4 regions of the Streptomyces sp. NBC_00490 genome follow, and region 3 is predicted to be linked to each of the others. Evidence: riboswitches for the same ligand, from Rfam matches in the RefSeq annotation. Region 3 holds a riboswitch; each other region holds the start of a gene.
What was found. Region 3 has a riboswitch for cyclic di-AMP ahead of OG381_RS28435 (C40 family peptidase). Riboswitches for the same ligand answer to the same signal wherever they lie in the genome.
Positions count from the first base shown of each region.

Region 1: it holds a riboswitch for cyclic di-AMP, as region 3 does, so the genes downstream of both, OG381_RS23000 (M23 family metallopeptidase) here and OG381_RS28435 (C40 family peptidase) in region 3, are expected to answer to the same signal.
Region 2: it holds a riboswitch for cyclic di-AMP, as region 3 does, so the genes downstream of both, OG381_RS39465 (M23 family metallopeptidase) here and OG381_RS28435 (C40 family peptidase) in region 3, are expected to answer to the same signal.
Region 4: it holds a riboswitch for cyclic di-AMP, as region 3 does, so the genes downstream of both, OG381_RS27435 (transglycosylase SLT domain-containing protein) here and OG381_RS28435 (C40 family peptidase) in region 3, are expected to answer to the same signal.

Region 1 covers NZ_CP107869.1:5,095,152-5,099,280, forward strand. Annotated here, with positions in the region: gene OG381_RS22995 (aldo/keto reductase) at 1-809, opposite strand, end outside; gene OG381_RS23000 (M23 family metallopeptidase) at 967-2,028, opposite strand; cyclic di-AMP (ydaO/yuaA leader) riboswitch at 2,040-2,197, opposite strand; gene OG381_RS23005 (PP2C family protein-serine/threonine phosphatase) at 2,442-3,527, opposite strand; tRNA gene OG381_RS23010 (tRNA-Met) at 3,636-3,709, opposite strand; gene OG381_RS23015 (alginate lyase family protein) at 3,785-4,129, opposite strand, start outside.
Region 2 covers NZ_CP107869.1:8,670,605-8,674,733, reverse strand. Annotated here, with positions in the region: gene OG381_RS39470 (exo-rhamnogalacturonan lyase family protein) at 1-367, opposite strand, end outside; gene OG381_RS39465 (M23 family metallopeptidase) at 568-1,521, opposite strand; cyclic di-AMP (ydaO/yuaA leader) riboswitch at 1,526-1,683, opposite strand; gene OG381_RS39460 (alpha-galactosidase) at 2,000-4,081, opposite strand.
Region 3 covers NZ_CP107869.1:6,214,028-6,218,156, reverse strand. Annotated here, with positions in the region: gene pcrA (DNA helicase PcrA) at 1-867, opposite strand, end outside; cyclic di-AMP (ydaO/yuaA leader) riboswitch at 1,173-1,340, shown strand; gene OG381_RS28435 (C40 family peptidase) at 1,349-2,512, shown strand; gene OG381_RS28430 (hypothetical protein) at 2,533-3,129, opposite strand; gene OG381_RS28425 (tellurite resistance/C4-dicarboxylate transporter family protein) at 3,389-4,129, shown strand, end outside.
Region 4 covers NZ_CP107869.1:6,012,012-6,016,140, forward strand. Annotated here, with positions in the region: gene OG381_RS27425 (glycoside hydrolase family 53 protein) at 1-1,032, opposite strand, end outside; gene OG381_RS27430 (HAD family hydrolase) at 1,374-2,186, shown strand; gene OG381_RS27435 (transglycosylase SLT domain-containing protein) at 2,199-2,681, opposite strand; cyclic di-AMP (ydaO/yuaA leader) riboswitch at 2,686-2,841, opposite strand; partial or broken gene OG381_RS27440 (CocE/NonD family hydrolase C-terminal non-catalytic domain-containing protein) at 3,165-3,427, opposite strand; gene OG381_RS27445 (polyprenyl synthetase family protein) at 3,792-4,129, shown strand, end outside.

The sequences.
Region 1 (4,129 bases), 1.1 Mb from region 3:
CACGCCAGGGCCACCGTCGCCACCGGCACGCGGTGGGCCTCGGCGATGTCGTCGAGGGCGGCGAGGACCTTGCGGCCGCGTTCCGTCTCCAGGTGCTTGCCGGCACCGGCGGCGCGGGCGCCCTCCACCACCTCGCCCTCGCGGTACTTGCCGGTGAGGAACCCGGAGGCCAGCGCGTAGTACGGGACGGCGGCCAGTCCGGTCCGTTCGGCCAGGTCCTGGAGCTCGCCCTCGTACGTCTCGCGCGAGACCAGGTTGTAGTGCGGCTGGAGCGCCACGTACCGGGCCAGTCCCTCGCGCTCGGAGAAGGCGAGGGACGCCTCCAGGCGCTCGGCGGAGATGTTGGACGCGGCGATGTGCCGCACCTTGCCCGCCTTCACCAGTTCGTCGAGCGCGCCGATGATCTCCTCGACCGGCACTTCCACCTTGTCGAAGTGGGTGTAGTACAGGTCGATGTGGTCGGTGCCGAGGCGGCGCAGGGAGGCGTCCGCCGCCGCCTTGATGTTCGCGGCCGTCAGGCCCTGGAAGTCGGGGTGCTGGCTGACCTTCGTGGCGATCACGACGTCGTCGCGGTTGCCGCGCGCCTTGACCCACTTGCCGATGATGGTCTCGGACTCACCGCCGACGTTGCCGTCGACCCACGCGGAGTACGCGTCCGCCGTGTCGACGAAGTTGCCGCCCGCGGCCGCGTAGGCGTCGAGTACGGCGAAGGACTGTGTCTCGTCGGCGGTCCAGCCGAAGACGTTGCCGCCGAGGGAGAGCGGGAAGACCTCGAGGTCGGACGTGCCCAGCTTGCGAAGAGAAGTCATGTACGGGGTCAACGCCGGTGCGCGGACCGCTCTTCCGGAACGGCCGCAAAGTCTCCGTAAACAAGCGGAGGCAGGCGCTCCTGAACCGGTGACGGAAAAACCGGCGGCCCTGACGTCGGGGGGTGTGCGTCAGGGCCGCCGGTGGATCAAGAAAAACTCAGGGGGTGAGCCCCTTGCTCCGCAGCCACGCCATCGGGTCGATCCCGGTGGACGCGCCGCCCGAGTGGACCTCGAGGTGCAGATGCGCGCCGGTGACGTTGCCGGTCGCACCCACGCGCCCGATCACATCACCGGTGTTGACCTTCTGGCCCACGCTGACGCTGATCGAGGACTGGTGGGCGAACCACAGCTCGGTGCCGTCGTCGAGGGTGAGGACGGTCTTGTAGCCGTACGACCCGTCCCAGCCGGCCTGCGTGATGGTGCCGCTGTGGATCGCCTTGATGAGCGTGCCCGTGGGAGCCGCGAAGTCGAGACCCGTGTGGTACCCGGAGGACCACAGGGAGCCGGCCTGACCGAAGGTCGAGGTGATCGTGTACGAGGAGGTCGGCAGCGTGAACTGCTTCGCCAGCGCGGCGAGCCGCTTGGCCTCGGCGGCCTTCTCGGCCTCCGCCTCCGCCTTCTTCTTCGCCTCGGCGGCGTCGTCCGCGGCCTTCTTCAGCGCGGCGGCCTCGGCCTTGGCGGCCTCGTCGGCGAGGGCGCTCTGCGTGGCGAGCTGCGTCTTGTTCTCGACCTGCGTCTGCTGGCTCTCGGCCTGCGCCATGATCCGGTTGCGCAGCGTCTCGCCTGCGCCGGTGCCGGAGTCGGAGAGGCTGACCTGGGTCTTGTCCGTGACGGCCGTGGCGGCGGCCGTGGGGGCCGCGGCGAGGTCGCTGAGCGCGGTGGCCGAGCCCTGCGGTGCCTCCTCCTCGCCGGACACGAACGGAAGGTCGGGCATCGAGATGGAGACCGGCGGCTTGCCGGTGTTGGCGCTGGCCATGCCGGCCCCGCCGACGGCGGCTATGACACCGACGCCCAGGACGGTGGAGCTGCGGGCGAATCCCCCGCTGCGCTGCTTGGCGACCCGATGCTTGCCACGGACCGGTCGGATGGAGTCCTCGTTGGGATTCCACTCCTCCCGCGGACCCTCGTCGTGGTGGTAGCTGCCGTAGCCGAAGACATCGGTGGTGCTGCGCTGGCTCGGCACGTACGGGGCCTCGGGGGCAGGCCGGTTTGACGCCACGTGGGCGTGCTCCTTTCCTTCCTTCTCGCCTACCGGGTTAGCTGACGGGTTCGGAGCAGGAAGGTCTCCTACGCGCGTATACCGGCCGTGAGTTCACGGCGGCATCCGCGCGATTCACCCCAGGGTGGTGGTTCCCCGGCTCCCTTGCGGGATTAAGCGCGTGAGCACGGAGCCGTCTCTTGTGACGGCTGGGACGACCGCGCTGCGTTATCGAACGTTAATAGACCCGGACCATGGATTCCAAGCTGTTCTGCTTGATCATTAACCTTTTTCCGCTGGACGTACGGGTCCATGAGCGGTGAAAAACGGGCGAGTTGACCGCCCTCCGGTAAACTCACAGGTATTGACTGTATGTCAGTTGTTATGCGGAGGGCACTCACCCGATCACCCCACGTGATAAAGCCCCCCAACGGTCACGGCCGTCGTACGGCGAGCAGCGCCATGTCGTCCGTCATGCCGCCCCCCGTGTGCCGGCGCACCTCCCCGGCGAGCGCGGACAGCAGTGCCCCGGGAACCCGGAAGGCGCGTCCCGCGAGCCGTGCCGCCGGATCGTAGAACTCCCCGTACCGGTCCCGCGCCTCGGACAGCCCGTCCGTATACAGCAGCAGCGTGGCCCCGCCCGGGAAAACCGCCTCCTCCGCGCGGTCGGGCCAGCTCCCCAGCTCGCCCATGCCCAGCGGCAGCGCGGGCTCGGCGGCGGGCAGCGCCCGCACGGTGCCGTCGGGGCACAGCAGCAGCGGCGGCGGATGGCCGCGGTTGAGGACCCGCACCACCCCGTCGCCGTGCGGCAGTTCGGCGAGTACGACGGTGGTGAACCCCTCGACGGCGTCGAGCCCCTCGCGTCGCCTGCCCTCGCGCGCCAGCGCCCGCTCCAGCCGCCGCGCGACCGCCTCCAGCGTCGGCTCCTGCTCGGCGGCCTCCCGGAACGCCCCGATGACGACGGCAACCGCGGCCACCGCCCCCATGCCCTTCCCTCGCACGTCCCCCACCACCAGCCGCACCCCGTACGGACTGTCCTGCACCGCGTAGAGGTCCCCGCCGATGAAGGCGTCCCGCTGCGCGGCCTCGTACCGGACCGCGATGTCGAACCCGCCGATCCGGTCGTCGGGCTCGGGCAGCACCGCCCGCTGGGCGGCCTCGGCGATCTGGCGCTGGGAGGCGAGCCGCTGGTCGCCGCGGAGCACGACCCGGTTGAGGACGGCGGCCAGCACGGCGACGACCGCCACGGTGAGCGCCTCGGTGAGGGTGTCGGCGTCCAGCCGGAAACCGAACCGCATATGGACGGCGAAGGCGGCGATCAGGGCCACCGCCCCGGCGACGACGGTGCCGAGCAGTGGGTAGAGGGGCGCGGCGACCAGGGGGGCGGCGGTGAAGAAGGGGATCGCGGTGAAGTCCCGGGGGGTCAGGACGTCGTAGAGGACGCCACCGACGATCAGCAGGACGGGCAGCACCCGTAAGAGGGCGGAGACACGCCGTCCCGCCACCGCCGCCTGATCCACATGCCCAGGTTTCCCGGGCCGGGACCGGGCGGCGAGCCGTGTGGCCCGACCGGGGGAAACACTCAGGGCCGGAATCCAGTGAACTGGATTCCGGCCCTGAGCTGTGAGTAGCGGGGACAGGATTTGAACCTGCGACCTCTGGGTTATGAGCCCAGCGAGCTACCGAGCTGCTCCACCCCGCGTCGGTGAAACCAGCATACGCCATTCGCGGGACGCTCAGCACCACGGTTGCTTCGCGCCGCCGCTGACCTGCGTTTTCAGCTCCCGGGGTTGCCCGCGTGGGTCAGGGTCTCCCAGGACACGAACAGGTTGTCGGTACCGGCGGGCCGGGTCTCCTCGGCGAGCCGGTGGGCGGCCGGGACGGAGACGCCGAGGCGGTTCTCCAGGTGGTTGAGGGCGACCTCCAGGTCCGGGCCCATGTTCCGGTCCACCTTCCCGCCGCACAGCCACGCGGGCGCGGGTTCGCCGGACTGGTACCGGGCGTGGAAGGCGAGCGCCGACTTCAGCCGGTCCTTGACCTCGCCGTACAGGTCGACGCCCTGGTGCCAGGCGGTCTCGGCGATGTGGGCGGTGGCGGCGATGGAGTAGCCGACGTGCTTGAA
Region 2 (4,129 bases), 2.5 Mb from region 3:
GGGCCGCCGGGCTGCCCGCCGCGAGCTTGTACGCGGAGGCCTTCGGGGCGCCGGGCGCGATCGCGTGCGCGGTCCACTTCACCGAGCCGTCGGGCCAGTGGCCGGTGACCCAGCTCTGGAGGGGAACGTCGTCGCCGGCGGCGGTCGTCAGCCGGAACCGCTGCTCCGGCCGGTACGCCCCGCGGGCCCATGGCACGCCCCAGGTGGTGCCGGCGTGGGCGTCGGGCGTCGCGCCCTCCAGCCAGTGGAGTTCGGTGTCGTCCGCGTCGGCCGCTGCGGCGGTACGGGACTGGGCCCAGGAGAACTGGGCCGCGGCGGCCGCGGCTGCGGCGCCCTTGATGACGGTGCGTCGGTCGACGCCGGGCACGGGGACCTCCGGAAGATGCGGATAGAAAGCGCTTGCATCGCTACGGAGATCACTGTGTCCCCACCCTCCCCTCACTGTCGACGCTTTGGACAGCCGTGCCACAAGAACGCAATAAAGTGATCATGAACCCGCAAGAACGAACACCGAAGGCCGGACCCGGGGATCGGGATCCGGCCTTCGGTGGCACAGGGGGGTGGGCGTCAGCTGACGGAGACGCCCTTCGCGCGGAGGTAGGCGAGCGGGTCCACGTCCGAGCCGTAGTCCGGCGTGGTGCGGATCTCGAAGTGGAGGTGCGGGCCGGTCACGTTGCCGGTCGCACCGGAGAGGCCGACCTGCTGACCCTCGGCGACGGTCTGGCCGGACGACACCGAGAGCGAGGAGAGGTGGGCGTACTGGGCGTAGTAGCCGTCGGCGAGCCTGATGACGACCTGGTTGCCGTACGCGCCGCCCCAGCCGGCGGAGACGACCGTGCCCGCGCCCACGGCCTTGAGCGAGGTGCCGGTCGGGACGACGAAGTCGACGCCCGTGTGGTAGCCGCTGGACCACATGCTGCCGGACATCCGGTACGGAGTACCGACGGTGGCGCCGGCCACGGGGAGGGTGAAGCCGCTGGCGCTGCTGGTGCTGGTCGTCTCGCTGCTCTGCGTCGCCGCCGTCGTGTTCGACGAGGAGGACTTGGAGGATTCCGCGGAGCTGGAGGACGAAGAGGACTTCCGCGTCTCGGCCGACTTCTGCGCGGACTTCTCCGTGCTCGCCGCGGCCTTCTTGCCGAGGGTGAGCTTCAGACCGGGGTGGATCAGCGACGGGTCGGAACCGACGGCCTCGCGGTTGTCGGAGTAGAGCTTCTTCCAGCCACCGCTGACGTTCTGCTCGTCGGCGATCTTCGAGAGGTAGTCACCGGACCGCACCGAATAGGTGCGCGCGGTCGCGGTGTTCGCGGCGCTCTTGTCCGCGGTCTTCTTCTCGGTGGCCGTCTTCCCGGCGACCGGAAGGGACTGGACGGCCTTCTCCGGAACGGACTGCGGGGTGGCCGCGTGGGCACCTGCGGCACCCATCAGCGGGAGGGCGAGTGCGGCGCCACCGGTGCCGGCGACGGCGATCGAACGGGTGAGGCGCTGGGCCTTCGGACGGCGGTGCTTACCCTTCGCGGGCATGACGAATTCCTCTCCGGCGCCTGCGAGGTGAGCTGTCGGGTTCGGGCTGGAGATGCCCGGCCGCACCGAGGTGCGACTTAACCCCTAGCCGTTCCGGAGACCGGAACAGGCGGTTGTACCTGTGGGTCCCCCGCTCCTGCCGTTCACGGGTGAGTTGTGCGGTCCCCGGGCGGCGGCAGGATTGGGCGTCCGTCCGGATTGATGGCGAACGTAAGCGAGCAAGACGCAAAGGGACAAGTGAGAGGTTCCCGGTGCATGCGTTCCTCTTGATCCGCTGTGAGAATTAACGGTCACCCTGCGTGAATTGCGCACGCCTCCCGCCATGCAAAACCCCTGAAAAAGAACGGGAATTACGTGGACATGACGGGCGACGCACGGTCACGGGTATGACGCTCCTCACGTGGCACATTCACAGCTTCCCTTATTCCAGAGCGAGTTGGAATGAAGGATGAGGAAGGCGCCAATTCGGACAGACAGCTCAGATGCGACGCAGCCGGAGAACTGCCGCATCAAGGTCGCCGCGCAATCCGACGCGAAGTCCGTGATGCAGCAATACGGCACCCCTGTGGACTTCGCCCGTTTCGAGGCATTCGTACGACGCTGTCGGGTCGAGCCCGCGCAACCGCAGCGCCGGTACGGGCTCGCCGTAGCTCTGCGCCTGGAGCCAGGCGAGCACGACGGCCTCGTCCCCGAGGACGTACTGGACGGCACTGAGCCCGCCCCGCGGCGGTCGCAGCCGGTGGAGGTCACCGCGCTGCACCACGGGCCGGATCTCCTTGTAGAGCTCCACCCACTCACCGGCCTCGGCGAGCTCCTCCTCGCTCCACCGCGTGAGGTCGCCGCCGACGCCCAGCACCCCGGCCATGGCGCTGACGAACCGGAAACGCAGCGAGCTGACCCGGCCGTTGAGCATGGCGTTCGGGCTGTCGGTGACCCAGGCGGCCATCACGCGCGCGGGGTGGATCTGGCCGAAACCGTGCTGGATGGCGAGCCGGTCGAGCGGGTCGGTGTTGTCGGAGGTCCACACCTGGTCCGTGCGGCCCATGACACCGAGGTCGATACGGCCGCCCCCGCCCGAGCAGGACTCGAAGGCGACGCCCGGATGGGCGGCCCGCAGCCGGTCCAGCAAGGCGTAGTAGGCGCGCACATGGTCGATCCAGAGCCGCTGCGGATAGGCCTCTCCCGGCCAGCCGGCGTCGGTGAAGCTGCGGTTGAAGTCCCACTTCACGTAGTCGATCGGGGCGCTGCCCAGAAGGGCGTCGAGATGCCCCCAGAGGTACTCCTGGACGTCCTCACGCGCGAGGTTCAGCACGAGCTGATTGCGGAACTCCGTCCGCTTTCGTCCTGCTTGGTGCTGAACCCAGTCCGGGTGCGCCCGGTACAGCTCGCTGTCCGGATTGACCATCTCGGGCTCGACCCAGATGCCGAACTGCATGCCGAGCGCGTGCACGTGGTCGGCGAGGGGCTTCAGGCCGCCCGGGAAACGGTCGCGGTTGGGCGTCCAGTCGCCGAGGCCGGCGCGGTCGCTGGTGCGGGTGCCGAACCAGCCGTCGTCGACCACGAACAGCTCGACGCCGATCGCCGCGGCCCGCCGGGCGAGGGTGCCCTGCTGCTCCTCGGAGATGTCGAACTCGGTGGCCTCCCAGGAGTTGAACAGCACCGGCCGGTCCCGGTCGGCGTCCGGGATGACGTACGCACGCTGGTACGCGTGCCACGCCCGGCTCGCCCCGCCGAAGCCGCCGTCGCTCCACAGACCGGCGAAGACGGGCGTCGTGAAGGACTCCCCCGCCGCCAGCCGCAGCAGGCCCGACTCGTCGTGTCCGACGCCGCCGGTGATCTGCACGCGCGCGTCGGAGAGCTGGGCCACGGCGATGCGCCAGGAGCCCGACCAGCCGAGGGCGCAGCCGTAGACCTCGCCGCGCTCCTCGGTGGCGTCCGTGTCCAGCGCCACCCATGGCAGGTACTGGTGCCCGGTGTGCCCGCGGCGGCTGCCGATGATCTTCTCGCCGTAGGTGAGCGGGGCGCTGGTCAGCCGGGACTCGGCGGCCCAGCGGCCGTGCAGATGGGACAGCCGCCACTCCTCGCGGTCGGGCAGGGTCCAGGTGGCGGAGTCGGCGCGCAGGAGCTCCACGGTCTCGGGTCCCTGGTTGTTGTCCAGGGTCACCCAGCGCTCCACCACGTCGCCGCGCATCCGGTAGTGCAGCGTGATCGCCAGCCCGCCGTCACGGAACCGGAGCCGCAGCTCTTCGCCGTCGCCGGAGGTCTCGTGGGACTCGAAGGTCCACTCGGTGCCGCGCCGCTCGTCGGTGCGTACCGACAGCGCGGGCCGCACGAAGCGGGGGCCGCCCTCGACGGGGTACTCCTCGCGGCCGTCGAGCGGGGACTCGAAGCCGCGTTCGGCGGGCAGGGGGCGGGCGGCGAGTTCCTCGGCGTCGGCCAGCTCGATCCTCGGGCCCCAGTGGAGGTGCAACAGGACGTCGTCCGCGGTGAGGTGGACGGCATAACTGCTGGCAGGCCCGGAGAGAAGCCAGGTACGGCCGGTTTCGGAGATCTCCAGCATCAAATCCTCACAGATACAAACAGGTGCGCTCAAGTGCCAACATCATCA
Region 3 (4,129 bases):
GGTGTCCTGGTACTCGTCGACGAGGACATGCCGGAAGCGGCGGTGGTAGTGCTCGGCGACGTCCGGGAAGGCGCGCAGCAGATTGACCGTGGTCATGATCAGGTCGTCGAAGTCGAGCGCGTTGGCCTCCCGCAGCCGCGCCTGGTACATGGTGTAGGCCTGGGCGAGGGTCTTCTCGAAGCCGTCGGTGGCCTGGGCGGCGAAGTCCTCCTCGTCGATCAGCTCGTTCTTGAGGTTGCTGATCTTGGCGCTGAAGGACTTGGGCGGGAAGCGCTTGGGGTCGAGGTCGAGGTCTCGGCAGACCAGGGCCATCAGACGCTTGGAGTCGGCCGCGTCGTAGATCGAGAACGACGACGTGAAGCCGAGCCTCTTGGATTCCCTCCGCAGGATCCGCACGCACGCGCTGTGGAACGTCATCACCCACATCGCGTTCGCGCGCGGGCCGACGAGCTGCTCGACGCGCTCCTTCATCTCGCCCGCGGCCTTGTTGGTGAAGGTGATCGCGAGGATCTGGCCCGGGTGGACATTCCGCTCGGCCAGCAGGTAGGCGATGCGGTGGGTGAGCACCCGCGTCTTGCCGGAGCCGGCGCCGGCCACGATGAGCAGCGGGGTGTCGGAGTGGACGACGGCCGCGCGCTGGTTCTCGTTGAGACCCTCGATGAGCGCGGCCGCGTCCAGGACGGGGCGCGGGGCACCGTCGCGGTAGTACGCGTCCCGGTCCGGCGGCACGTCGAACCTGCCGCCGAACAGGTCGTCCGGAACGGGTTCCGGTACGTGCTCGTCCTCGGGCGGTGGCGGGGGCTCTTCCTCGCGGCCCTTAGGGGCCTGGAGGTCCGCCAGGAAGCTGTCGTCAAAGAGGCTGCTCATCGCTCTCCGAGTCTAGGGCTCCCCACTGACACCCCGCCGCCGCCCCGAGAACATGGGCCGGTCCCGTCACCCTCCATCACCGTCCCGCCACGCTTCGCGACGGAACGGGCGGAGATGTTTACCTTGCGCCCACAATGCGCACAAGTCGGCGCAGATCACTCCGTATGCACCAACGCGAGCAACGCCCTGATCCAAGGTCACGAAAATGTATCGGGCCTATCGGACATCAACCTTCACAGGGGCCACACCCGTTGGCTACCGTTCCGGAAGGCCGTACGACCCCCACCGGCGAACGTCGCCGGGCCGCGCGGCCTCCGCCGAATCCGGACCGCCGCCGCGCACCCGGAACCGGGGACCCACCGAACTTGGGGTGAATCGGCCGACTCCCTTCCCGGGAAGGGCCGTAGGGCAACCCTTCCGAACCACCCGCCCGAACCCGACAGCTAACTCGGTAGGCGGAGCATGGAAGGAGTCGCCGACCTTGGCGTCGCACCGCAAGCCGCCTCCCCCGGGTACGCGCGTAGCCGGCATACGCACCCCCGCTCTCGCCACGGCCGCCCTCACCTCCGTGGCCCTGCTCTCCCAGACGGCCACCGCCGCGCCCTCGACCGATGACAAGCCGAGCATCGAGGAAGTCGAGAAGAAGGTCGACGACCTCTACCGCCAGGCGGAGTCGGCGACCGAGAAGTACAACTCGGCCAAGGAGAAGACCTCCAAGCAGCGCAAGGAGGTCGACACCCTCCTCGACGACGTCGCCCAGCGCACCCAGAAGCTCAACGAGGCCCGCGAGGAGCTCGGCACCTTCGCCGCGGCCCAGTACCGCACCGGCGCCTCCGCGCCCGACACCGCGACCTTCCTGCTCGCGGACTCCCCGCAGGACTACTTCGACCAGACGCAGCTGATGGGCCGTATGACGTCCCGTCAGAAGGACGCGGTCGACGACTACGTCACCGAGCAGTCCGCGACGTTGAAGAAGCGCCAGGAGGCCACCGACAGCCTCGAGACGCTCTCCGAGTCGCAGGGCGATCTGAAGACCGCCAAGGCGACCGTCCAGCGGAAGCTGTCCGCCGCGCGCGAGCTGCTGTCGCAGCTGACCGCCGAGGAGAAGGCGCGCCTCGCGGCGATCGAGAAGCAGAAGCAGGAGGAGGCCGCCCGCAAGGCCGCCGAGCTGGCGAAGCAGCAGGCGGCCGAGCAGAAGGCGGCGCAGGAGGCGGCCGCGGCCGAGGAGTCGGCGGGCAGCTCGTCGTCCACCTCGGAAGCCTCGGAGGTCTCGGACTCCTCGTACGCCACGAAGGCCGAGAAGGCCCTCGCCTTCGCCCGCTCGCAGGTCGGCAAGCCGTACGTCTGGGGCGCCACCGGCCCCGACTCCTACGACTGCTCCGGCCTCACGCAGGCCGCCTGGAACGCCGCCGGCATCTCCCTCCCCCGCACCACCTACGACCAGGTGAACGCCGGCACCACGGTCACCCTCGCGGGCGCCCGGCCCGGCGACCTCGTCTTCTTCTACGACGACGTCACCCACGTCGGCCTCTACATCGGCAACGGCAAGATGATCCACGCGCCGAAGCCGGGGGCGTACGTGCGCGAGGAGTCCATCTACTACGACGGCGAGTCGGCGATCCACAGCGTCGTACGTCCGGCCTGATCCGCGGCAGGGCCCTGGCGTCAGTGACCGCCCCGGTTCTCGACGCAGGGCCCCTCGCCGGGCTGGGGCTCGGCGTAGACGCCGTGCACCTCGCCGGTCAGCTCGTCCTTCGTCACCCGTCCGGAGACGCACACCACGCCCGTGTAGACGGCGTAGTACCCGTTCCCGACGGAGACGCCGTGCTTCTCACCGCACCCGACCCGCCGCAGCGCCGCCTCGACCCGCTCGTCGTCGAAGACACCGAACTCCCCCGATCCGCCCTCCTTCCGGACCTTCGCCAGCTCCGCCAGGATCAGCTCGGCCGACGCCTGCCCGCCGGCCTGCTGCTCGGCGCTCAAGGACGCCCGCATGCGGTACGCGTGGTTGTCGGCGTAGTTGGGAGGAGCGTCCCCGGGCCCGTCCTGCCGCCCTCCGTCCGGGGCGGAGGGTGAGGGGGAGGAAGGCAGGGCGGTGGGCGTCGCCGTGGACTGCGCGCACTTCGGCGGGGGCGGATAGGAGGGGGTCGGAGTGGCCGCCCCCGCGGCACCGGCTCCATCGGCCGCCCCACCTCTTTGACTCCCGCATGCGGTGAGGGCGACCGCCACAAGGGCGAGGGCAACTGATCGTCTGAGAGCCATGCCCAGAGTCTGCCGCCCGACGCCGGGGGTTGTCATGAGCGGAGCTACTCAGACGACCGGCAGATCTGTCCCGGCGTCGGGCGGTAAACGCCCAGGTGGGAGGGTTTCGGTGCGATCCGGGGTGGGACGCATCTGCCATTCACTCCCGACACCTCCCCACCGAGCCGCGCCCCCTCCCGTGCCTGCGCCCGCGCGTATTTGCCCGCGCCCGCTCGCGCGCCCCGCCCCCGAGCCGGGCCGCGCTCCTTAGCATCGCCCCATGTCCGGCGCCTCCCCCCGCTCCCCTCGCTCCGCCCTCCGCGCCTGGTGGGACCGACGGCCGCCCGCCGCCGGGGCTGCCGTGATGGCGACCGGCATCGTGTCCGTGGGACTGCATCTGGCGGGGTACGAGACCCTGTCGCGGATCGCCCTCGCGCCGGCCGCCGTCGCGTGGGCCGCCTTGGCCGCCGACTTCGCCGTACGGCTGCTGCGGGACCGGGCGGGGTGGGTGGCGCAGGCCGAGACGCCGGGCGCGCTCACCGCCGTAGCGGCTACGGCCGTGCTCGGCACCCGTGTCTCCGCGCTCGGCCGGCAGCAGCTCGCCGAGGCGCTGCTCGCGCTCGCGGCGCTGTTGTGGCCGGTGCTGATCGCGCTGGTCGTGACGCACTGGACGCGGCGGATGCCGGGGACGGTGTTCCTGGCCTGCGTCGCCACGCAGGGTCTCGCGGTGCTCGGCGCCACACTCGCCGCGGCCGGGTCGACGGCGTGGCTCGCCCACGCGGCGCTCGTGCTGTTCTGGCTCGGCCTCGTGCTCTACGGCCTCGCCCTGACCCGCTTCGACCTGCGGCAGGTGACCGCGGGCGCCGGGGACCACTGGGTGGCCGGCGGGGCGCTCGCCATCTCGGCACTCGCCGGGTCGACACTCGTCGCGGCCGACAACGGCCCGCTGTACCTGTGGAACGACGACGACAGCGGCGTCCTGCGGGCCGTGACGGTCGCGCTGCTCGTGCTCGACCTGGCC
Region 4 (4,129 bases), 200 kb from region 3:
GCCTGCGCGGTAGGTCCACGCGCCTTCCCAGTAGCAGTAGCCGAGGCCCTGTCCGCCGGGGACGGCGGCGGCGAGGTCGGCGACCGCGCGCAGCCAGGCGGCCTGGCCCTCGGGGGTCGCGGGGAAGCCGGGGGTGAGCTGCGAGGGGCTGTTGAGGATGTCGTTGATGTCGTCCTCGCTGCCCAGCGTGAACGGGTACGCGGTCTCGGCGATCACGACCGGCTTGCCGTAACGGGCGGTGAGGTCCGCGAAGTTGGCGGCGGCGGTCTCCAGGGTGCCGTGCCAGAACGGGTAGTACGACTGGGCGATGATGTCGAAGTCGAGGCCGTAGGACACCGCGGTGTCGAACCACCAGCGGGACGTGCCGTTGTCGCCGCCCGCGGCGATGTGCAGCATCGTGCGGATACGCGGCGAGGTGTCGCGGGCGGCGCGCAGGCCGGACTTCAGGAGGGCGGCCAGGTTGCCCCAACCCCCGCTGTCGCTGCCCCAGTTCTTGCCCTCGGGCCAGAGCATGCCGCCGTTGATCTCGTTGCCGACCTGCACGAGGTCGGCCGGGGTGCCCTGCCGCTTCAGGGCGCCGAGCACATCGGCCGTGTGGTCGTAGACGGCGCGCGTCAGACCCGTGATGTCCAGGTCCGCCCACGCGGCCGGCTTCGTCTGGTGCGCCGGGTCGGCCCAGGTGTCGGAGTAGTGGAAGTCGATCCAGATGCCGATGCCGGCCCGTCTCAGACGGCGGGCGAGCGGCAGGACGCGGGCCTTGTCGTTGTAGCCGTCGACCGGGTTCACCCAGACCTTCAACCGGGCGTGGGTGATGCCCGCGTGGGCGAGGAGGCGGACCGGGTCCTCGCGGCGGCCGTCGGCCGTGCGGTACACGGCGCCGTGGTCCTCGTTCTTGGGCAGCGAGGAGATGTCCATGGCCCGGATGTCCAGCCCACGGCGACCGCCCGCGGAGGCGGCCGCGGGTGCCGCCCCCAGCACGGGAACGGCCAGCGCGGCGGCTCCCGCAGCGGTGAGAACACTGCGTCTGCGCATGTTCTGTTCCTCTCAAAGCGCTCAGGTCGACGTAGCCAAAGGATCAGCACGGCTCGCGTATCTGTGAGCGTGCACAGAATCAGGAGTCCCGGCAATCCGCGAGCAACATGTAGGTAACCCGACGTCCCCTTCCTTGACAAGGGGTTGAAACGCTTCTCTGCTGTGCACGCTCACAGCGACAGCGGGCTCGCTCGCGCGCTCGGCCGGTTCGCCTTCGATCGTGACTGCTGACGAGAGGCTCGACCTGGGCGTCGAACCGGAGCCGACGTCAACGGATGTGAAGGGTGCAGCCGTCCGGTTCGCGTCGAGTCGCTGGGGGTTTCCATCCGTATTCTCTGATCATGGCCGCACCCACCGCATATTCACTCGTCGCCACTGACCTGGACGGAACCCTGCTCCGGGGCGACGACACGCTCTCCGACCGTTCGCTCGCCGCGCTCGCGCGAGTGGCGGAGGCCGGGGCCCGGCATCTGGTGGTGACCGGCCGGCCGGCCCCGAGAGTGCGGCCGCTCCTCGACGACCTGGGCAGCACGGGGCTCGCGGTGTGCGGGCAGGGCGCGCAGGTGTACGACGCCGGCGCGGACCGTCTGCTGTGGTCGGTGACCCTGGACCGGGAGTTGGCCGAGACCGCGCTCGGCAAGATCGAGGCCGAGGTCGGTCAGGTGTACGCAGCCGTCGACCAGGACGGCGTCGACGGCCTCACGCTCATCGAGCCGGGCTATCTGATGCCGCACCCCACCCTCCCCGCCGTACGGGTCGACCGCCGCGACGACCTGTGGTGCGCGCCCATCAGCAAGGTCCTGCTCCGCCACCCCGCCCTGTCCGACGACGAGTTGGCGGCGACGGCCCGTGGAGTCGTCGGTTCCCTCGCGACGGTGACGATGTCGGGCCCCGGCACCGTCGAACTCCAGCCATGCGGCATCACCAAGGCGACGGGCCTCGCCCTGGCCGCCGATCACCTGGGCCTCGGCCCCCAACACACCATCGCCTTCGGCGACATGCCCAACGACATCCCCATGTTCGACTGGGCGGCTCACGGGGTCGCGATGGCCAACGCCCACCCCGAACTCAAGGCCGTGGCCGACGAGGTGACGATGTCGAACGAGGACGACGGCATCGCCGTCGTCCTCGAAAGACTCTTCCGACAGGCTTAGGCCCCTGTCGGCCTAGTACGCGCCCCACACGTTGTCGATCGACCCGTACCGCTGCGCCGCGTAGTTGCAGGCGGCGGTGATGTTGGCGACCGGGTCGTAGGGGTCCCACGAGGTGCCGGACACGTGGTACGCCTGGAAGGTGGGGTCGATCACCTGGAGCAGGCCCTTGGAGGGGGTGCCGGCGGCCGCGTTGGAGTCCCAGTTGTTGATGGCGAAGGGGTTGCCGGACGACTCGCGGATGATGTTGCGGTAGATGCTGTCGTACGACCCGGGGATGCCGTTCTGGGCCATGACCTGGAGCGACGCCCGGATCCAGCCGTCGAGGGTGTCGGTGTAGCCCAGCGAGGTCGCCGTGGCCACGGTCGGGGTGGCGGCGGAGGCGCTGGTCGCGCCGATGACCGGGAGCGCGAGCACCGCGATGCCGGTACCGGCGACGGCGAGCTTGCGGGCGAGGCGGGACGTTCTGGTGCGACGGTGCTGAGCGGCAGCAGGCATGACGGTTTCCTCTCCTGCGCCTGCGAGGTGAGCTGTCGGGTTCGGGCGGGAGCTGCCCGGCCGGGCCGCCGTACGGCGACACGACTTCACCCCAAGCCGGTCCGTTATGTCCGGCGACTTACCTGGTTCCCCCGCTCCTGCCGTGAGTTCTCGTAGGTGAGCGGTCTCCGGGCGGCGGCAGGATTCGGCGTTCCGCCCGGCCGGGAACGTATGCGAGAGCACATGTCCGGAACAAGTACCGGATTCACACAACAGGCCCATTGACCTCGGTCTGAGGCGTATGGGGTGCTTGATCCTTTGCGACCGCCAATCACCAACTGGCTTTCGGGCAAAGCGGATCGGCGGAGGTGATCTCACAGGCCGTCCACAGGATGAAGTGACTCAAGTCACTGAAGATGAAGTCCGGCCGCAAATCGGGCAATTAGCCTTAACCGGCCGTTCTCGGAATGTCCCAGGGGAGTTGACGCCGAGCGGCTCGGACTACTCGGGCTCGTCGAAGGTGATGCCGTCCGCCGACTCACGGGATCGCACCGAAAGTTCGAGAAAACTGCCCGGCGAACCGGATGCGGTGCCCGGGCGGGAAAGCGTGCCCGATGCCGTTCAGCTCGAACGCCACCTCCTCGGACGTCCCCGGCTCCCACGACACCGCCCGGTCCCGCCCGTGCCGCGCCGACAGCTCAGCGCACCCCGGGGGCCAGCGTCGACGAACCGTCCGGCGCCACATCGCGGAGCCGGTCCTGCCCTCTGTGACCCTGCCCGGCCGGCGACGCGGGAAGCCCGCTCGTCCACCGCGCGGGCGGAGCCACGCCCAGGCCCACCCGGGTCATCCGCTCGGCGAGCCGGCCCCGCCCGAGGGCGACACCGCCTTCTTCGGTCGGCCGAAAGGCCTGCTCGCCCTGGTATCCACGTCTGCTTCCGGGGAAGTCGGAAGATATCCGTTCTTTTCAGGTGATCAAAAACATACCGGTCGTGATCCGATACCACCCGTGCTGCACGGGTGGGCGGCAGCGGTGATCGAAACGTGACCGGATACGCTGACTTGAGTGAGGGCAGCGACCTATCGACAAACCGTGTAATCGCCAGTAGACACCAGCAGACAGGAGACCCCTCGTGACCGTCGTCGGGCCGTTCGGGCTGAGCGTGCGGGACCAGGCTCTGGAAGCCGATGTCCAGGCCGGATTGGCGGCCGTCGAGGAGGGTTTGCTCGAAGCCACCAAGAGTGAGGTCCCGTTCATCACGGAGGCCGCGCAGCACCTCGTACGGGCGGGCGGAAAGCGCTTCCGTCCGCTGCTCGTGATGCTCGCCGCCCAGTTCGGCGACCCCGACGCCCCCGGAGTCGTGCCGTCGGCCGTGGTGGTGGAGCTGACCCACCTGGCGACGCTCTACCACGACGACGTGATGGACGAGGCGTCCGTGCGGCGCGGGGTCGACAGCGCGAACACCCGGTG